One region of the Brevibacillus sp. NL20B1 genome, then DNA from elsewhere that is predicted to be linked to it. Evidence: a T-box and tRNA genes for the amino acid it is inferred to sense, from the RefSeq annotation. Region 1 holds a T-box; the other holds one or more tRNA genes.
What was found. A T-box is a leader RNA that pairs with one kind of tRNA and senses whether it is charged. The one in region 1 lies ahead of leuS (leucine--tRNA ligase), so its partner is inferred to be a tRNA-Leu.
Positions count from the first base shown of each region.

Region 2: it has a tRNA-Leu gene. The T-box ahead of leuS (leucine--tRNA ligase) is inferred to sense a tRNA for this amino acid. The anticodon was not compared.

Region 1 covers NZ_JAGTPT010000007.1:70,715-80,329, forward strand. Annotated here, with positions in the region: gene asnB (asparagine synthase (glutamine-hydrolyzing)) at 1-839, shown strand, start outside; gene KDN35_RS06755 (helix-hairpin-helix domain-containing protein) at 1,006-1,830, shown strand; gene comER (late competence protein ComER) at 1,896-2,729, shown strand; gene leuS (leucine--tRNA ligase) at 2,839-5,256, opposite strand; T-box leader at 5,323-5,562, opposite strand; gene KDN35_RS06770 (class I SAM-dependent DNA methyltransferase) at 5,609-6,352, opposite strand; gene rsfS (ribosome silencing factor) at 6,358-6,714, opposite strand; gene yqeK (bis(5'-nucleosyl)-tetraphosphatase (symmetrical) YqeK) at 6,714-7,304, opposite strand; gene KDN35_RS06785 (nicotinate-nucleotide adenylyltransferase) at 7,288-7,884, opposite strand; gene yhbY (ribosome assembly RNA-binding protein YhbY) at 7,888-8,178, opposite strand; gene KDN35_RS06795 (shikimate dehydrogenase) at 8,208-9,062, opposite strand; gene yqeH (ribosome biogenesis GTPase YqeH) at 9,139-9,615, opposite strand, start outside.
Region 2 covers NZ_JAGTPT010000002.1:85,903-95,517, forward strand. Annotated here, with positions in the region: gene KDN35_RS02135 (acetate--CoA ligase) at 1-894, opposite strand, end outside; gene KDN35_RS02140 (C40 family peptidase) at 1,072-1,980, opposite strand; gene KDN35_RS02145 (fumarylacetoacetate hydrolase family protein) at 2,256-2,882, opposite strand; gene KDN35_RS02150 (hypothetical protein) at 2,958-3,491, opposite strand; gene KDN35_RS02155 (DsbA family oxidoreductase) at 3,684-4,319, opposite strand; tRNA gene KDN35_RS02160 (tRNA-Leu) at 4,544-4,630, opposite strand; tRNA gene KDN35_RS02165 (tRNA-Leu) at 4,733-4,819, opposite strand; tRNA gene KDN35_RS02170 (tRNA-Asp) at 4,877-4,953, opposite strand; gene KDN35_RS02175 (C40 family peptidase) at 5,138-6,073, shown strand; gene KDN35_RS02180 (hypothetical protein) at 6,306-7,244, shown strand; gene KDN35_RS02185 (nucleotide sugar dehydrogenase) at 7,241-8,599, opposite strand; gene KDN35_RS02190 (response regulator transcription factor) at 8,628-9,446, opposite strand; gene KDN35_RS02195 (glycosyltransferase family 2 protein) at 9,471-9,615, opposite strand, start outside.

The DNA.
Region 1 (9,615 bases):
ACGAATTTTTCGGCGGCTACAACATCTACCGCGAACCGCACTCGCTGCGCATGTTCTCCCGGATGCCCGGCTGGATGCGCCATTCCATCCGCTATCTTGCAGAAAAGCTGCCGGAACAGGTCAAGGGCAAAAACTTCCTGATCCGCGGTTCGAAGACGGTGGAAGAACGCTTCTTTGGCAACGCCCTGATCTTTACCGAAGAGATGAAGGAACGAGTCGTCATGGCCGACATTCGCCGCTCCGAGGAGTACCGTTCCCCGTGGACGGTCACGGAAGAGATCTACAAACGGGCGAGTGCGTACGACGACGTCACCAAAATGCAGTACCTGGACATTCACACCTGGCTGCGCGGCAACATCCTGATGAAAGCGGACAAGATGACGATGGCCAACTCGCTGGAGCTGCGCGTTCCGTTCATCGACGTCAAGGTGTTCGAATTTGCCGCAACCATCCCGACCAAGTACAAGATCGCCAACGGCACCACCAAGCACGTGCTTCGTGAAGCGATGAAAGATTTTCTCCCGCCGGAAATCAAGACGCGCAAAAAGCTGGGCTTTCCTGTGCCGACGCGCCACTGGCTGAAAAACCACTTTTACAAGTGGGCCAAGGAGATCATCTTCGAATCCAAGGTGGACGATTTGATCAACAAGGCGTACGTCCTGTACATGCTGGATGAGCATCGCGAAGGCAACGCCGACTACAGCCGCAAAATCTGGACGATTTTGATCTTCATGCTGTGGCATCAGATCTTTATCGAGCAGAAATACAACTTTGGACCGTATGTCAGCCCCAGCGTGGAAATTCGCCGCAAAAAAGAATCGCTGCAAAACTTGGGATAACACCAACACCTGACCAAACGGCTTCGCCCAAAGATGATCCGGGCGGGGCCGTTTTTCAATGGTTTGCATATCATTTGCACACCCCTGCTGTCTTTTTGTAGCATCCGGATAGAGAGCCTTATGACGCCTTCACGGCATGCCGGACGAGACGCAAGGGGGTTTTTTTATGCTGTACGAATGGTGGGAACGATACCGGCGCATCGCGATCGCCGCAGCCGTCATCCTGTTTGTGGGCATCAGCATCTGGCTGTACCGTGCGCAGCAGGCTGGGACGACAGCGGACCTGCCGCTGCAGGAAGCGTTTGCCTCTGTCGGGGACGGCCAATCTGCATCGGGCGAAACGTCCGCTTCGGTCGAGCCGCCTTCTACTGCCGGTACACAACAACACTTGTCCGATCCACCAGGCGCGGTCGGGGCCGTTCCTGCTCCTCGGCAGGACGTGGCACATCAGGGGCAGCCGCGCGATACAGGCGCTCCTCCCCTGTTCGTGGACGTCAAAGGTAAGGTAAAGCAGCCCGGGCTGTACCAGTTTGAGGCCGGGGCTCGGGTCGCCGACGCCATTGCCCGGGCAGGAGGACCCGCGCCGGATGCCGACGTGGAGCAGATCAATCTGGCCGAACCGCTGACGGACGGCAGCGCTGTCCTGGTGCCGGCCAAAGGCAGTCCGGCCTCTCCCTGCGGCCAGGCGGCGGCCCACTCCGCAATCGTGGAAACAGTGGGAACGGGCAGTTCGCTCGGCAGCGCAGCCGCGGGGAGTTCGACCGGCGCTTCCGGGGGCGGAAAGGCTGGCGGCGCACAGCCCGTCAATCTCAATACTGCCAGTCTGGAAGAATTAATGACGCTGCCCGGAATTGGCGAAGCGCGGGCCAAGGCAATCCTGGCCTACCGGACAGAACACGGAGCGTTCCGTTCGCCGGAGGAATTGAAACGAATCAGCGGCATCGGCGACAAGATGTACCAGCGCCTGAAGGATCACATCCGCGTCCGCTAGTGATGGTCATGTTCCGTCTCCTGTACACATACAATGGGGAGAGAACCAGCGAGGGAGGAATGGACATGGACAGGATCGGGTTTATCGGCACGGGCAACATGGGCAGCATGCTGATCGAAGCCCTGCTCGCGGCCAAAGCCCTGTCTCCCGGCCAGATCATTGCGAGCAATCGCACCCCCGCCAAAGCGGAATGGTTGGCCGAACGTCACCCCGGACTGACCGTAGCTGCCAGCAACGCCGACGTTGCCCGCGGTGCCCGTGTGCTGCTGCTGTGCGTCAAACCGTTCGAATACAGGCAAGCATTGGAACAGACTCTTCCGGCACTTACGCCGGAACACACCCTGCTGACGATCACCAGCCCCGTCAGTTTGAAACAGCTGGAATCGCTCGTCCCCTGCGCCGTTGCCCGTATGGTGCCCAGTATTACGAATGCAGCCGGCAGCGGCGTCAGCCTGTTTGAATTTGGGTCAAGAATCGACAGTGACACGCGGGAAGGCATACTGGACCTCTTCTCCCAGATCAGCAATCCGGTGGAAGTAGCGGAGCCGTTTTTGCGCATCGCGTCCGACATCGCCAGCTGCGGCCCAGCCTTTGTCAGCTATATCCTGCGCGAGATGATCAATGCCGCCGTCGAAAAAACCGGCATCTCCGAAGAAGCCGCCGCTTATCTGACGTCTCAGATGCTCATTGGCATGGCCGACCTGCTGAAACAGGAGATGTTTACCCTGTCCGCGCTGCAGGAGCGGGTCTGCGTACCAGGCGGCATCACCGGCGAAGGGCTGATCCCCCTGCGCGAAGCCGTGCCTGGCATGTTTCGGCAGGTGTTTGAACGCACGCACGCCAAATTTGCCGAAGATCGCGAGCACATGGCCCGCCATCTTGAGACGCCGCCCGACTGACACCAAATAAAAGGCGCGTTCCCTGCCGGAACGCGCCTCATTTGGTTGATGCAATTGTCTCCTGTATCTTTTACTGCCGATTAAAACGTGCTGAATCGATGCGGATCTGTTACTTGACCACGATGTTGACCAGTTTGCCGGGGACAGCAATCACTTTTACGATCGTTTTGCCGCTGGTCAGCTCCTTGATCGTCTCGTTGCTGACGGCCAATTCTTCCATCTGCTCTTTGGTCGCGTCGGCCGGGATGCGCAGTTTTTCCCGGTTTTTGCCGTTGATCTGCAGCACGATTTCCACTTCGTCTTCCACCAGTTTGGATTCATCGTACTCCGGCCACGGTTCGTACGCAATCGTATCGGTGTGGCCCAGTTTTTCCCACAGTTCTTCGCCGATGTGCGGGCAGATGGGCGACAGCAGCTTGACGAAGCCTTCCATGTATTTCTTCGGCAGCACGTCCGCCCGGTAGGCTTCGTTGATGAAGATCATCAACTGGGAGATGCCCGTGTTGAAGCGGAGCGCCTCGTAATCTTCCGTCACCTTTTTCACGGTTTGGTGGTATACGCGCTCCAGTGCGGCCGACTCGCAGTTATCCTTGATTTTTTCATTCAAGCGGCCGTTGTCGTCAACGAACAAGCGCCATACGCGGTCGAGGAAACGGCGCGCTCCGTCAAGCCCTTTGGTGGACCAGGCGATGGAGGCGTCCAGCGGCCCCATGAACATTTCGTAAAGGCGGAGCGTGTCGGCGCCGTGGCTTTGCACGATCTCGTCCGGATTGACCACGTTTCCTTTGGACTTGCTCATCTTTTCGTTGTTCTCGCCGAGGATCATGCCCTGGTTGAACAGCTTCTGGAACGGTTCTTTCGTCGGCACGACACCGATGTCGTACAGGAACTTGTGCCAGAAGCGGGCGTAGAGCAGGTGGAGAACGGCGTGTTCCGCACCGCCGATGTAAATGTCAACGGGCAGCCATTCCTTCAGCTTTTCCGGGTCGGCCAACTGCTGGTCGTTGTGCGGATCGATATAGCGCAGGTAGTACCAGCAGCTTCCCGCCCACTGCGGCATCGTATTGGTCTCGCGGCGTCCCTTCAATCCTGTTTCCTTGTCGACGACGTTGACCCATTCCGTGATGTTGGCAAGCGGCGATTCGCCCGTGCCGGACGGTTTGATCTCCTTGGTCTTTGGCAGGACGACGGGGAGTTCTTCTTCCGGCACCACTTTCATCGTACCGTCTTCCAGGTGGATAATCGGAATCGGCTCACCCCAGTAGCGCTGACGGCTGAACAGCCAATCGCGCAGGCGATAGGAGACTTTGCGCGCTCCCTTGCCGTTTTCCTCCAGCCATTCGATCATCTTGTTGATCGCCTGCTCCTTGTTCAACCCGTTCAGGAATCCGGAATTGACGTGCTCGCCGTCGCCGGTATAGGGCGCTTTGGTCACGTCTCCGCCGACGATCACTTCCTTGATCGGCAGGCCAAACGCCTGGGCAAACTCGTAGTCGCGCTCATCGTGTGCCGGTACTGCCATGATGGCACCTGTACCGTAGCTGACCAGCACGTAATCGGCGATCCAGATCGGCAGCCGCTCCCCGTTTACCGGATTGATCGCGTACGCGCCGGTAAACACCCCGGTTTTTTCCTTGGCCAGGTCGGTGCGCTCCAGATCGCTCTTCCGTTTGGTCTGCTCCAGGTACGCATCCACCGCCTGCTTCTGTTCCGGCGTCGTGATGGTGTTCACCAGCTTGTGCTCCGGCGCGAGCACCACATAGGTGGCACCAAACAGCGTATCCGGGCGGGTGGTGAAGACGGTGATGGTCTCGTCGTGACCCTCGATTCCAAAGACGACTTCCGCCCCTTCCGAACGGCCGATCCAGTTGCGCTGCATCTCCTTGATGCTTTCCGGCCAATCCAGTTCTTCCAGGTCTTCCAGCAGGCGGTCAGCGTAAGCCGTAATCTTCAGCACCCACTGCTTCATCGGGCGGCGTTCCACCGGGTGGCCGCCGCGCTCGCTCTTCCCGTCGATGACTTCCTCGTTGGCCAGCACAGTTCCCAACGCAGGGCACCAGTTTACCGGCACTTCATCAATGTAGGCCAGTCCATGCTCGTAGAGCTTCGTAAAGATCCACTGGGTCCATTTGTAGTAGGCCGGGTCGGTCGTGTTTACCTCGCGATCCCAGTCGTAGGAAAAGCCCAGGGATTTGATCTGCCGGCGGAAGTTGTCGATGTTGCGCTGCGTAAACTCCGCCGGATCGTTTCCGGTGTCGAGCGCATACTGTTCGGCCGGCAGGCCAAAAGCGTCCCATCCCATCGGATGGAGAACGTTGTAGCCCTGCATCCGTTTCATCCGGGACAGGATGTCAGTAGCCGTATAGCCCTCTGGATGGCCGACGTGCAGTCCTGCGCCGGACGGATACGGAAACATGTCGAGCGCGTAAAACTTCTTCTTGTTCTTGTCTTCCAGGGTTTTAAACGTTTTGTTCTTCTCCCAGTAGTCCTGCCACTTTTTTTCGATCTCCTGATGATTGAAAACCATTGTGACGCACTCCCATCGTAAAAAGATGACAAAAATAAGAAAACCTCCCGCCCCTGGCGCACTGCCGAAAGGGACGAGAGGATTATGCACTCCCGCGGTACCACCCTACTTGGTGAACGTATCGTTCACCCGCTTGTTGTCCCTATCGCGGACGAGACGCTCCTCCTTACGCAGCCGGCGAAACCAGCCGGCCTTCGGGCGGAGTGCTTCGAGGCGAGTTCGGAAAGTCCCAGGTTGACTCGCACCTGCCGTCAACTCTCTGATGCCATGGGAGTCTTTCGTACTACTCCTCTTCAACGCATACTCATGTTTGCGGTTGTATTCCGATTATAGACAATCCGTACCAACCGTGTCAACGCTCGGGTCGACGCGCGGCAAAAAACAGCCGTTCGCTGGTTTCGTGCGGCGGAAGACCGGTAAAATCGGCCGTGATCTCCACGTCGACAAACCCCGCGTCCGCCAGCCAGCGCAAAAGCTGAACCGGCTGGTACGCACGCTGCCAGTGCTCCTCCTCCACACGCTGGTACAGCCCGTCCGGTTGGCGCAGGAAAAAGGTGAGCTGGTGCTCCACCTCCAGCCGAATCGGGTCGCAGAAACATTGCCAAATGTACGAAACTTCGTCATCCACCAGCGTAAACGTCTGATTGCCGAACACGTGCAGCATCTTGTAGGGGCTGTGAACGTCAAACAAAAACGTGCCGCCGGGATTCAGATGCTGATAGACACGTTCAAACGTCTGCTTGACGTCTTCCTCTTCCGTCAGATAGCTGAGCGAATCGCACAGGGAAATGACGGCGTCGGCAGCGGGCAGATCCAACTCCCGCATGTCCTGCTCCACCCAGGTGATTTGAACCTGCTCCCGCCTCATTTTGTCATAAGCCACCGCCAGCATCTCCGCCGAGAGATCCACCCCCGTCACCCGGTAACCGCGTTTGGCGAGCGGAATGGCGATACTGCCCGTTCCGCAGCCAAGGTCGATTACCTGCCGGGGTTTTTCCCGCTTTTCCCAGACCCGCTCCAGCCAATCCAGCCACTGATCGTAGGGGGAATCGGCCATCAGCTTATCGTAGACGGACGCCAAATGCGCGTACGCCATCGCCGTCAGCCCTGCTCTCCAAAGGAGACTGCCGGTGCGTCTCCCCAGAGCCGCTCCAGATTGTAAAACTCCCGTTCTTCGCGGTGAAACACGTGAATGACCACGTCTTCCAGGTCAATCAGCACCCAGCGTCCCTCGTCCGCCCCCTCGATGCCGCGGACGTTGTAGCCGTGTTTGTGCGCCTGGTCGCGAATCTCGTTGACGATTGCCTGAACCTGGCGCTCGTTGTTGCCGTGGCAGATCACGAAATAGTCGGCGATCACGGACTGTTTGCTGATGTCCAAAACGATCAGGTTTTCCGCCTTTTTCTCTTCCGCAGCTTTTACCACCAGGCGTGCCAGATCTTCCACCGTTTTAACCATCAAACTCCTCCTTGTGCATCCCTGCGGGATACGAGATCGTTGTATGCCAAGAGCGTCAACGGATACACCGTTTTCCGCTTTTCGATCAAATGCTGGATCGTGCCCCCGAGCGCGCACGCCAGCGCTTCGTCCAAATCCTGCTCGGCCAGGGCGCGAATCATCTCCACCCCGGGGAAATCCCGGTTTGGTTCTATATAGTCTGCCACACAGACCACCTTTTCTAACAGACTCATCCCCGGACGACCGGTCGTGTGGTACCGGACGGCCTGCAAAATCTCCGGATCGCTCACGCCGAGTTCCGTCTGGATGACGATGGCACCGGCAAATGCGTGCCACAGCTCTTTTTCCCCTTCCAGAAGCTCGCGCGGCATGTCGTGGCGGACGAGGATGTCGCGCATTTTCTCCACCGGCCAGCATTTGCAGTAGTCGTGCAGGTAGCCGGCCAGCTCCGCCTTGTCCGGATCAGCGCCAAAGCGCTCCGCGAGCCGCCTCGCCGACTCCGCCACGCCCAGGGTGTGGCGGTACCGCTTGTCATGCATTTGGGCGCGCACCTTCGCGAGCAGCGCCTCCCGATCAACCAGTCCGTACATATAACCCGTGCTCCTTTATATAACGCTCTACTGCCGGCGGGACGAGGTAGCGGATACTTCTGCCCGCCGCCACTTTTTCCCGAATCAGCGAGGACGAGATGTCCCAGGACGGCATCTCGACGAAGCTGACATACGCTTCGTGCGCCTGTCGGTCCAGCCGTGTCCCCGGCCGCGCCAGCCCGATAAACCGGACCAGCCGGATCAGCTCGGCAAAACGATGCCACTTGGGCAAAAGCTCCACCATGTCGGCCCCGACGATAAACGAAAAGCGGCAGTCTGGATACGCGGTGACCAATTGACGCATCGTGTCGTAGGTGTAGGATGGCCCGTCTCGCCGCAGTTCCACGTCGGTCACGCGAAAGGCCGGATGGTCCGCGACAGCCAGTTCCACCATGCGCAGACGGTGTTCCGCCGGCGTGATGCCCGCCCTCGCCTTGTGCGGCGGGATGCGGGCCGGCATGAACCAGACTTCGTCCAGCCTCATCTGGTCTCTGGCCTGCTCCGCGGCAAGGAGATGACCGCAGTGAATCGGATCAAACGTGCCGCCCATTATCCCGATCTGCTTGTCGCGCTGTTCCATGGCTTACGGCAGCTCGATCGTCTTGTTTTCCCGGGACTCCTTGTACAGCACGACGGTATGGCCGATGAGCTGCACCAGTTCGGCCTCCGCTCCTTCCGCCAGGGCGTTTGCCACCTCGTGTTTGTCATCCAGATTGTTCTGCAGGATGGACACCTTGATCAGTTCCCGCGCTTCCAGCGCCTCTTTGATCTGTGCAATCATGTTGTCGTTGACGCCCCCTTTTCCCACTTGAAAAATCGGAGTGAGATGATGGGCCTGCGCCCGCAAAAAACGCTTCTGCTTGCCGGTGAGCATCGGCATGCCTCCTTCTTTTACGTCTATGGTCATGAACTTGTCTTCGTAAGCTGCTGCAAAACAATGTCCCGCATCGTCCCTGCGGGAGCCGTCTGCCCCGTCCACAGTTCAAATGCGAGCGCGCCCTGGTTGACGAACATGCCTACGCCGGAATGAACGCGCGCACCGCACGCCCGCGCCTCTTTCAGCAGACGGGTCTCGAGCGGGTTGTAAATCAGATCGCTGACAATCAGACCGGGGTGCAGCCAGTCCGCCTGCACCGGCATTTCGTCCACCTGCGGGTGCATGCCGATCGACGTGGTGTTGATCAGCAACGTGGCATCGGCGATCGCCGCTTTCCCGTCCGCCGGATCGATCACCGCAGTGGGCACGATCGTTCCCACGTGTTCTGCCAGGAGCGCGGCGCGTTCACGCGAGCGGTTGATGATTCGGATTTCCCGCACGCCCTGTTCAGCCAGGGTGAACGCGACAGCGCGCGCCGCTCCCCCGGCCCCCATCATCGTGACAACATGCTCGCGCAAGTCGATCCCCGTCTCCTCCACCAGGGAACGGACGTAGCCCGTCCCGTCGGTGTTGTAACCGATCAGGCGGCCGTTCCGGTTGACGACCGTGTTCACCGCGCCGATCCGCTGGGCCAGGGGATCGATTTCGTCCAGCATCGGCATGATCGCCACCTTGTGGGGAATCGTCACGTTGACCCCTTTGATCCCCAGCGCGCGAATGCCGGCCACTGCTTCCCCCAAGCGCTCCGGTTCCACATCAAAAGCGGCATAGGCAAAATCCAGCCCCAATTCGGCAAAGGCGGCGTTGTGCATCAACGGCGATTGGGAATGCGAAACCGGATGGCCCAACAGACCAACCAACTGTGTTTTGCTCGTGATCATGCGGATCTCCTTCCCCTCTGCTGCTCTTTGTGTAGCATATGACAGGGTAGGCGGCAGGCGAAGCAGCACTGCCGCTTTAAATCAGACCTTTTCTTATCCCGACGCTGACGCCCTTGGGCGCGTGCACGACGACGTGCGCCTCTTCCTTGCCCCGCAGGCTGACCCATCCCAATCCGGAGATGACGATGTCCGTCGTGCCGGCAGGCGGGATCTTGAACGTATGCTTGACAAAGGGGGGCAGCGCCTGAGCCGCCTCTGCTCCCGTGGGCGGGCTAAGCAGTTCCCCATGGTGCTTGGCCATGACCTCGTCGGCATTCTCCAGCTTGGTGCGGTGAATGTACAGGTTGTTGGCCACGTAGACGACAAATGGCTGGTGCTGGCCGCGTACAAAATCGATGCGAGCCAGTCCGCCCAAAAACAGCGTCTGTTTGTCGTTTAACTGGTATACCTTGGGATTAATGCGCGCCGTGGGCGTGATCCTGCGCAGATCCTGCGGCGACACCATGTGGCCGATCTGGTCGCGGTTGATGATCCCGGGCGTGTCGTAAATGGA
Region 2 (9,615 bases), on a different contig from region 1:
CGGTTCGCCGGCGGAACATGCCGTCCGCAGCGCCTTCAGCCGGTATTGTTCCAGACCGGAGACTTTGGCCATCAGCCGGTACTCGGTCGGCGTGGCACACAGGACGGTAATGGGGTACTGCTGCATCAGCGTGAGATAGGCGGTCGGGTCGAAGCGTCCCTTGTACACGAATGCGGTCGCCCCCATGCCCAGCGTGGAGACGAACGGGCTCCACACCCATTTGGCCCAGCCGGGTCCGGCCGTCGCCCAAACGAGGTCCTCCTCACGCACATCCAGCCACAGCTTGGCGGCCACTTCCAGGTGAGCGTACGGCCAGCCATGCACGTGCATCACGCCCTTGGGACCGCCGGTCGTGCCCGACGTGTACGACAAAAAGGCCAGTTCGTCCGAGCGCGTATCGGCGCAGACAAATTCATCGGATTGTTCGCCCAACAGTTCAGTCAGGGCAATCCAGCCTTCGCGCGCCTTGCCGATGGTGACCAGTACCGTAAGCGATGGACATTGGCCGCGAATCCCGTCTACTTCTTCCACGATGCCGTCAAAGCCGATCACAGCCTTGGCCGGTGCGTGATTGACGCGGTATTCGATATCTTTGCCGCGCAGCATCTCGGAACCAGGAATGATCACTGCCCCCAACTTGAGCAGCCCAAGGTACAGCCCGTACGCTTCCTTGCCTCGCGGAACGAGCACGAGAACCTTGTCCCCCCGGGAAATCCCGAGCGACTGCAATCCGTTGGCGATGCGGTTGGAAAAACGGCGCAGTTCGCCGTACGAAACGATGGTTTCCTGACCGTCATTGGCAACTTCCCACACGGCCGGCTTGTCGGGGTGGCGGTTGGCCCACTCATCCACCTGTGCGGCAAAATTGTATCGTTCCGGCATTGTAAGCTGCATGAACATTCCCCCATTTCAAACAGGTATATAGGGTTACTTCTTCATTTTTTCAATTTTTCCTTTTTGGAAAATCATTCGACTTTTCCGATCAAAGGTACTGCCTGGTTCAAACAAACTGCCTGGCAAAGAAGAAAAAAGCTCCCGCGCCGCCGCGCGAGAGCAAAGCCTGTCCGCTCGTTATTCCGGAATGACGCGTTTGATCGTGACGACGCGTTTTTCCCAATTGGTGCCAAAGAATGTGGAGTACGTGACCCCCGGCTTGCCATAGGTGTGCAGAATTTTTCCGTCCCCTGCGTAAATGGCCACGTGCGTGATCCGGTCTGAACTGCTGCCGGAACTGCGCATGAAGATGAGATCTCCTTTTTTCAGCTGGCTTTTGGATGCGGTTTTGCCGACAGTCGACTGCTGGCGGGAATCGCGAGGCAGGGTGATGCCTGCTTCCCTGAATACGCGCTGGGTAAACGACGAGCAGTCAAACGTACTGGTCGTATTGCTGCTGGAACCGTACTTGTACGGCGTCCCCAGGTACTTTTCGCCGATGCGGATGATCTGGTCCGCGATGCTGCTCACACTCTCGTTGCTGCTCGACGCTTTCGGCGCAGCTGACGCCGTCGCCACATAGCGGCGGGCCCCCAGAAACTTGCTGTCGTAACCGGAGAGCTGCTTGAGTACGACCTGATCCTCGCGTTGGGACGAATAGACGAACTGGCCGCCGCCGATGTAGATGCCCATATACGTCGGTTTGCTGCCGCCGCTGGACGAGAAGAAGAGCAGGTCACCCGCCTGCAGTTCATTCCTGCCCACCGGGGTACCGCCGCTGTACAGAGCCGTCATCGTATTGGCGATACGCATACCCGCCTGTTTGTATACGTAAGTCGCAAACTGCGCGGAACCAAACGATTCCGGTCCTTCCGCCTTGTATTGGTAGTCTTTTCCGATCAAGGATTTGGCCGTCTGCACAATCGTTTCGGACATGGCAGAATTTTGCGAATATGATGCTGCTTGTCCGACCTGACCACCCAGCAACAGGGATGTACTCAGCAAGAGGCCGATCGTTGATTTCCTTATCCAATCCCGTTTCGTCATCCTCTTTTCCTCCTTGTCATGATGTGATCCCGGTCAAGGGGTACATGGACAAGGGTAACGTAGGAAAAACAGGCAGATAACCCCTAAAAATTTTCCAATGCGGTAATTGGGACCTTGGAACCAGCTGCACTGCTACGTGACAGGACAGCGCTGCACACCGCTGTTCATCTGTGGGCAGCCCCATTTGGACAAGGTCGTTTCACACCAAAAAAACAGCCATCTATTGCCACAAACAGGCAACGAGATGGCTGCATGGTTGTCACACGATTACAAGATTACACCAGCTTGGCTGTAAAACTTCCCCATGTTTCGCCGCCCCACAGCAGCGCGAAGCGGTCGTTGTCCGCCACCGGACCGACGCCGGCCGGGGTCCCTGTGAAGATTACGTCTCCTTCGCCCACGCCAAAATGCTCATGCGTGTAGCGAATGATGGTCATCAGGTCAAAGATGACGTCGCGGATGTTTCCCCGCTGGACTTCCTCCCCGTTTTTTTTCAGAGAAAAATCGGTGGCGTGACAAGCTGCCAACCCCGGAAACGGCCGAAATGCCGTCAAGACGGCAGAATTGCGGAATCCTTTGGCCAACAGCCAGGGATGTCCTTTCTTTTTTAATTCGGATTGCACATCCCGCAGCGTGAAGTCTATCCCCAGGGCGATCTGATCCACCATCTCCTCAAGCGTCAGGCCCGGTTCGTACGGCCGGGCGATGCGAATCACCAGTTCGGCCTCGTAGTGAAGCTCGCCGCGGCTGCCCGGCAGCTCCAGCTGCTGCCCGTTTGCGTATGCGAGCGCATGCGTCGGCTTGCTGAACAGCATCGGATACTCCGGCACGGCATTGCCCAGTTCGGCCGCATGCAGACGGTAGTTGCGCCCTACGCAGTAAATGTTGCGGATCTGTTCCATGTCTATTCGCTCCTTTATATCTGTTGGTGCTGGCTTCCCCTCCTTACTATATCACGCCAATTTTTGGCTGGACAGCTACTCTGTTTCCCCGCTGCCCCATACAGCGCCGTACCAGAGCCGGGCATTGCCCTCCGCCTCCAGGGCGCAGACGGTGTCGCACAGCGAATCCAATACGGTTTCCAGATCGCGCTCCCCGCTGGCCGGCCAGTAAAACTGGTAATAGAGCATGCCTGCCGCTGTGTCCAATTGGTGAGCCGTCACCTGCAGGTCCCTTTTCCCGATGATGACGCTCTGCCGTGCCCGCAGCGTGTCGGAGAGGGGAAATATCCCGTCCCACGCCTGTGGATCGTATTGCGAGGTGACTTCCACCAACAGACGAGCGGAGTCGTGATCGCGCTGAAACACGACGCGATCCTCCCGATAGAAGCCGCGTCCGGAAGGCAGGTGGTCTTCGATGGCAAAGCGGATACCCGCCGGGAGATCGGCAGGTTTCAACGCCGTGACCAGCCTTCCCGGGAGCCAAAAAAAGTCGTCCGGATGCCGCACCAGCTTTGCTCCCATCACATACAAGCTGACACGCCCCCGTTCTTGCCGCACTTCTACAAACATGACGGCACCTCCTCGTCTTACAGTATGGTCAGAGGCGCTCGCCCCAAAACAAAAAGGGAGGCAGTCGTCGGATCGACTGCACTCCCGTTCTCGCAGCGTTTTCATTCCGTTGTCCGTTAGGAGTAAAAGCCAGGTCGCGATCCTCCCTGGCGCAGACGGCGGTTTGGGATTGGCGCAGGGGGTGATGGATCGTTACTGGAGTGTCGACATGTCGGTAGCCTGACGGAACGCTTGCAGGAAGTTGTCCGCCGGATGGGCGCCGGACAGCGCCAGTTTGCCGTCGATGATGAAAAACGGAACGCCGGTGATGTTCAATTCGCGTGCATACGCCAGGTCTTCGGCAATCTCCTCCCGTTTGGCGTCGGAGACAAGCTGGCTGCGGACCCAGTCAGCATCCATCCCCTGGGAGACGGCGATGGCGGCAAGCACATCCAGGCTGCCGATGTCTTTCCCTTCCTCAAAGTACGCCTGAAAAATCGCGTCCACCAGGTCGGTCGCCTTCTCCGGCGGCGCCAGTTTGATCAATGTATGGGACGCATACGTATTGGGCCACATTTTCACCCGATCAAAGCGAAACGGAACGCCTGCCGCCTCACCCGCGTTGGCGGCATGCTGCACCATACGCTCCACGACGTCGCGACCGCCTTTCATCGCCGCCATCGTGTCCCAAAACGGCAAGCCCTCTTTGGGCGTATCCGGATTGAGCTGGTACGCGCGGTAACGAATCGTCACCGGCTCGCCGTCCCACTGACGAATCGCGTCAAACAAATGTTTTTTGCCGATGCGGCACCACGGGCAGATCGTGTCCTGAAAAATTTCAATGATCATGCTGAAAACTCCCTTCTGTGCAACTGAGGATTTCCAAGGCAGGCACAATTCATGCTCGAATGGTGAGCGGACGGACTGCCTCACCATCCGAAACACATAAAAAAAGCCCAAGCGAAATGCGCTTGCGCTTTTTCGAATCTCGTCTAGGTTGTGGTTTGAGCTGATGCAAAAAGGTACAACGGTACGTGAACACGTACCATGTACCGTCTTGTACGGGATAGGTATGGTGCGGTCGAGAGGACTTGAACCTCCACGGTGTTGCCACCACTAGAACCTGAATCTAGCGCGTCTGCCAATTCCGCCACGACCGCATGGTACGGTGTGTATCGCAGGTATTCACATTGTCAATTACCTGCTGTTTTCCGGATTAAGCTGCCCGTACATGGCCCTGCTTGCACAAGAGGGATAATGGATGGTGCGGTCAAGAGGACTTGAACCTCCACGGTGTTGCCACCACTAGAACCTGAATCTAGCGCGTCTGCCAATTCCGCCATGACCGCATGTACATGGTGCCGAATCGCTGCACCGGTGTCGCTGTACGCGAAACGTTGTTTTAATGGCGGAGCTGACGGGACTCGAACCCGCGACCTCCGGTGTGACAGACCGGCGTGAACTCCAGCTTCACCACAGCTCCGTGTCTTCTGCCATCTGCTGATTTTCATCTCAGCGACTCTTGTAATATAGCATGGTCGAAAGGGAAAAAGCAAGCACTTTTTTGTCGTTCTTTGAAAAAATTTTTCATAGATTTACCATGCAAATTTCGCTACAATTTACCATAGAGACTTGCGGAAAATGCTGAATGATGGAGACGAACGACAATGAAACCAACTTCACGAATTTTCACTATCCTCTCCTTTATTGCCTTGACGACGTCAGCGGCGATCCCGACAGCCGCCGCGCAGGAATCTCCCGCTGTCTATGTTGTGGCGGCCGGAGACACCTTGAGCAAAATCGCGCGTGAACACGGGACGACCGTGCAGGCGCTGATGCAGATGAACAACTTGACATCCGACCGGCTGGCGATCGGACAGAAGCTGAACCTGCCGCTCTCCGAAATCGCCCATGCTGAAACGCCGGTTCCACAACTTGCTGATGTTTCGCCGGCTTCCGGCAGCGATGTCGGTGTCCGCCCACCGGATATTGCTGATAGCCGGAACATGACAGTGACGGCGGATGTGCTGAATGTGCGTCAAACGCCTTCCCTCGACGGCACGATTCTGGGAAAACTCCCCTTCGGCACCGTCGTGCAAATCCTGGAGCATGGTGCTGAATGGAGCAAAATCGCCTATGGATCGACGGAAGCATACGTCTACACTACCTATCTGAGCGACACCGCTGCCACTGCTCCTTCTGCTTCGCTGCCCGTTTTTTCTGATGATACCCGCGGCGCGGATCGTCTGCAGGCGATCGTCCAGCCGCTGCTGAAGACCCCTTACGTGTATGGTGGAACGACACCGGACGGATTTGACTGCAGCGGCTTTACCGCCTACGTCCTTCAGCAGCTTGGCGTCACGCTGCCACGCACGTCGGAGGAACAGTTTGCCGGTGGACAAGCCGTTCCCTTGGAACAGGCCGTACCGGGCGACTTGCTCTTCTACGACTCGCTGAACAAAGGGCGCGTCTCCCACGTCGCCCTCTACATGGGCAACGGCCTCATTGTCCACGCCAACGGAACCGACGTCCGTTACGAAAAAGTGGAAAACATTCACAAGCTCTACCCCTTTTACGGAGTGAAGCGCTACCTGATCCAATAGCTCCAATAGATCGCTCAGCGCGAACAAGAAACGGCAAGGCTTGCACTGGCCCTGCCGTTTTTTTATTTGTCATATACCCCTGTTGGCCGGTGTGGATATGACGCGCCAAGTCCTGTTCCGGACTGACGTCTGCGCCAAAAACGGGAGCAAAAATAAGACTTTTCGCTTTGTTTTTTTCCATCCTACCTGTGGTACAACTATGCTGAGTAATTCCAATCAGGAGGAAGCCGTTATGAAACTGTTTCGTCCCTCGTCGCGCGGCACGTGGATCGCTGCGGTAAGTGCGCTCCTCTTCCTGCCGTTTGTTTTTCCCGTACTCTCCCATGCTCCTGCTCCGGTTGAGGTCCAATCGGACGATCGCCGTCTAATCAAGGCGACGTGGCTGTGGGACGTACGCCGGATCGCGACCGAACCGGACGAGATCCTTTCGTTTTTGCAAAAAAACGGTGTGACTCTGCTCTACCTGCAGGTAAAGCCATCCGACGTCTCCGTCGATCACTACCGGCACTTCATTCGCAAAGCGCGGTCGCTTGGCATCGATGTACACGCCCTGAACGGCCAGCCTGAGTGGGCGCTGCGTAAACGCTATGACGACCTCCAGGCGTTTGTCGATTGGGTGCGTCGATACAACGATGCTGTACTGAGAAGCGAGAGCTTCACCGGCATCCACCTCGACATCGAGCCATATCTGCTTCCGCAGTGGAAAACCGACCGTGACCGAGTCATCCGCGAATGGAAGGAAAATACAGAACGCATCGTCGCGCAGATCAAGGAACACAGCGATCTGGTCGCCGGGGCCGATCTGCCCTTCTGGCTGGATGAGGTTCCGTCTGTTCCCGGAGAGACTCCCTCCGGGCAGCTCAGCTCGTGGATGATCCGGCAGTTTGATCACGTCACCCTGATGGCCTACCGCAACCAGGCAGTTGAAGACGACGGCATCATCGCGCATGTCCGCAGTGAGCTGAACACTGCCGCTGCCTGGAACAAGACCGTGCTGGTCGGCGTCAGCATCAACGCCACGAACGAAGGCGACAAGGTAAGTTTTTCGGAAAAAGGAAAGGCCGAGATGCTGCGCCAGTTGTCCATCACTGACGCGCATCTGCGGCCATTTGCCTCATATGGCGGGCATGCCATCCATGATTACGCCTCGTGGAAAGCGGCGAAGGACTAGATCGCCATGGACGGTTCCTTCGCCTCCACTGGCGCAATGGAGGTGCCCAGTTTGTATAAGTGCGGAACATGAATGCCGTCGAAAGCGTTACGCGTATCCAGAATGGCGACGCCCAGGTCGGCCAGTTCACGGTAATTAAACGCACTGTGATTGGTGATCAGTACCATGATGTCATATTTATTCCACTCGCGGATGTCGTACTCGACGCTCTTGACTTCTTGACCGTGTTTGTCTTTGAACGTGACGGCGTGCGGATCGTAGTAGTCAACGAACGCCCCTGCATCCTTGAACAGTTCGTATACTTGCAATCCCGGAGATTCGCGCACGTCGTCGATATCCGGTTTGTACGCCATACCCAGCAGCAGGACGCGCGAGTTGCGCAGCGATTTGGCGTAACGGTTGAGAATTACAGACGCTTTGTAGACGACGTAATCGGGCATGCCGTTGTTGATCGATTGGGCCAGGTCAATGAACTTGCTGAAGAAACGGTAGCCTTTTGCCTTCCACGACAGGTACATCGGGTCCAGCGGGATGCAATGGCCGCCAATGCCCGGGCCGGGATAGAACGGCATGAAGCCGAACGGTTTGGTCGAGGACGCTTTGATAACTTCCCACACGTCGATGCCCATCCGTTCGCACATGAGCGCCATCTCGTTGATGAAGGCGATGTTCACGCTGCGGAAGGTGTTTTCCAGCAGCTTGGACATTTCCGCCACTTTCGTCGACGAAACGGGAACGATGTTTTCAATGAAGTTGCTGTACAACTTGACACCCAATTCCAGGCATTTCTCGGTCGTACCACCGATGACTTTCGGTGTATTGGTGGTTTGGAAACGGTTGTTGCCGGGGTCCACCCGCTCCGGCGAGAAGCACAGGAAAAAGTCGACTCCCACACGGTAGCCCATTTTTTCCAGCTCCCACTGAATCAGTTCTTCGGTGGTGCCGGGATAGGTGGTGCTCTCCAGCGTGATCAGCGGTCCGTTTTGGACGTAGTGTTTGATCTGATCAACGACGCGGGAAATGTAGGACGTGTCCGGGTCCTGATTTTCACTCAGCGGCGTCGGCACGCAAATGCTGATTGCGTCCAACTCTTTCAATACGCGGTAATCGGCGGTTGGAATAAACCGGCCTTCTTCCACCAACGGGCGGACTGACTCGTTGGGTACGTCGCCAATGTACGACTCTCCCCGCTGCAGCGTCTCGATTTTTTTCAGATCCAGATCGATGCCAAACACGGTAAACCCGTGTCTCGCGATCTCGACGGCAAGCGGTAGGCCCACATAGCCCAATCCGATGACACCGACTTTTGCTGTTTTGTTTTCAATTTTTTGCTGCAATGCCGTAAATCTGTCCACTTGGCATCCCTCCGGTTTATTTGTATGTCTAGGAGACTAGCAAGCGCTTGATGCGCCAGTCCAGCTCAATGGGGGAAAATGGTTTGGTGATATAATCGGCAACGCCTTTTTGGAAGCATTTGGTCATGTCTTCCTCCAGACGTTTGTCCGTCAGCACCACAATTTTGCATCGCGCTTCAGGTTCCTGCTGCTCTCGAAGCCAATCGATCACCTGAAACCCGTTCATCACCGGCAGCGTTAGTTCAGTGATTACCAGGTCAGGACGCAGCTGCAGGTATTTTTCCATCCCCTCTGCGCCGTCTATTGCGGTATGCACATCGTATCCGCTGCGCGCGAACCGAACCGCCAGGAGCTGCCTGACGACGGGGTCGTTCTCAATTAGCAGCAGGCGGTGAGGCCGCACAGACGGTTGGCACACGACAAACTGCAAACTGTCTGCGGCTCCGGCCTTTTGTTCCAGTCGCCGGATCACTTCCTGATACAACGCCTCGAACGAATCGCCGCTTTCGGGAAAGCTGGCAATGTAGACGCTCCCTTGCAGCCGGTGGCGCTCCTGCAGCCTCTCCTTGACTTGCAGCGCCAGATAGTGCGTATCGGCCAGCGTTGTGCCGTCCAACAAGAGGAACAGCACCTTTGACTCGTCGTCGTAAAAGACCTGAGCAGCCTGCCGGGGATCGCGATCCTGGATATACTGCTGCAGTCCGGCCCATTCCGGGTCACCGTCTGATTCGCATCGGGCGGCAATCAGACCGCACGCCAGGTTGCTCGCCTCGTAGTACCGCAAAAAATACGACAGCTTTTCGGCAAACCGGGACTCTGCCACACGTTGGTTACCGCTTGTAGGCATCTTCTCCACTCCTTTGCAGATGCGTCACGATTGTCGCGTCTCTACTTTCCAACTCTGCCGCGTCATGACACCCCACGTGTTGTTCTTGCGGAAAAACTCAATGTGACCGAGGAGGCGCCAAATCGCTCCCAATTGGTAGTACCCGAAAAACATCAGGAATCCGTATCCC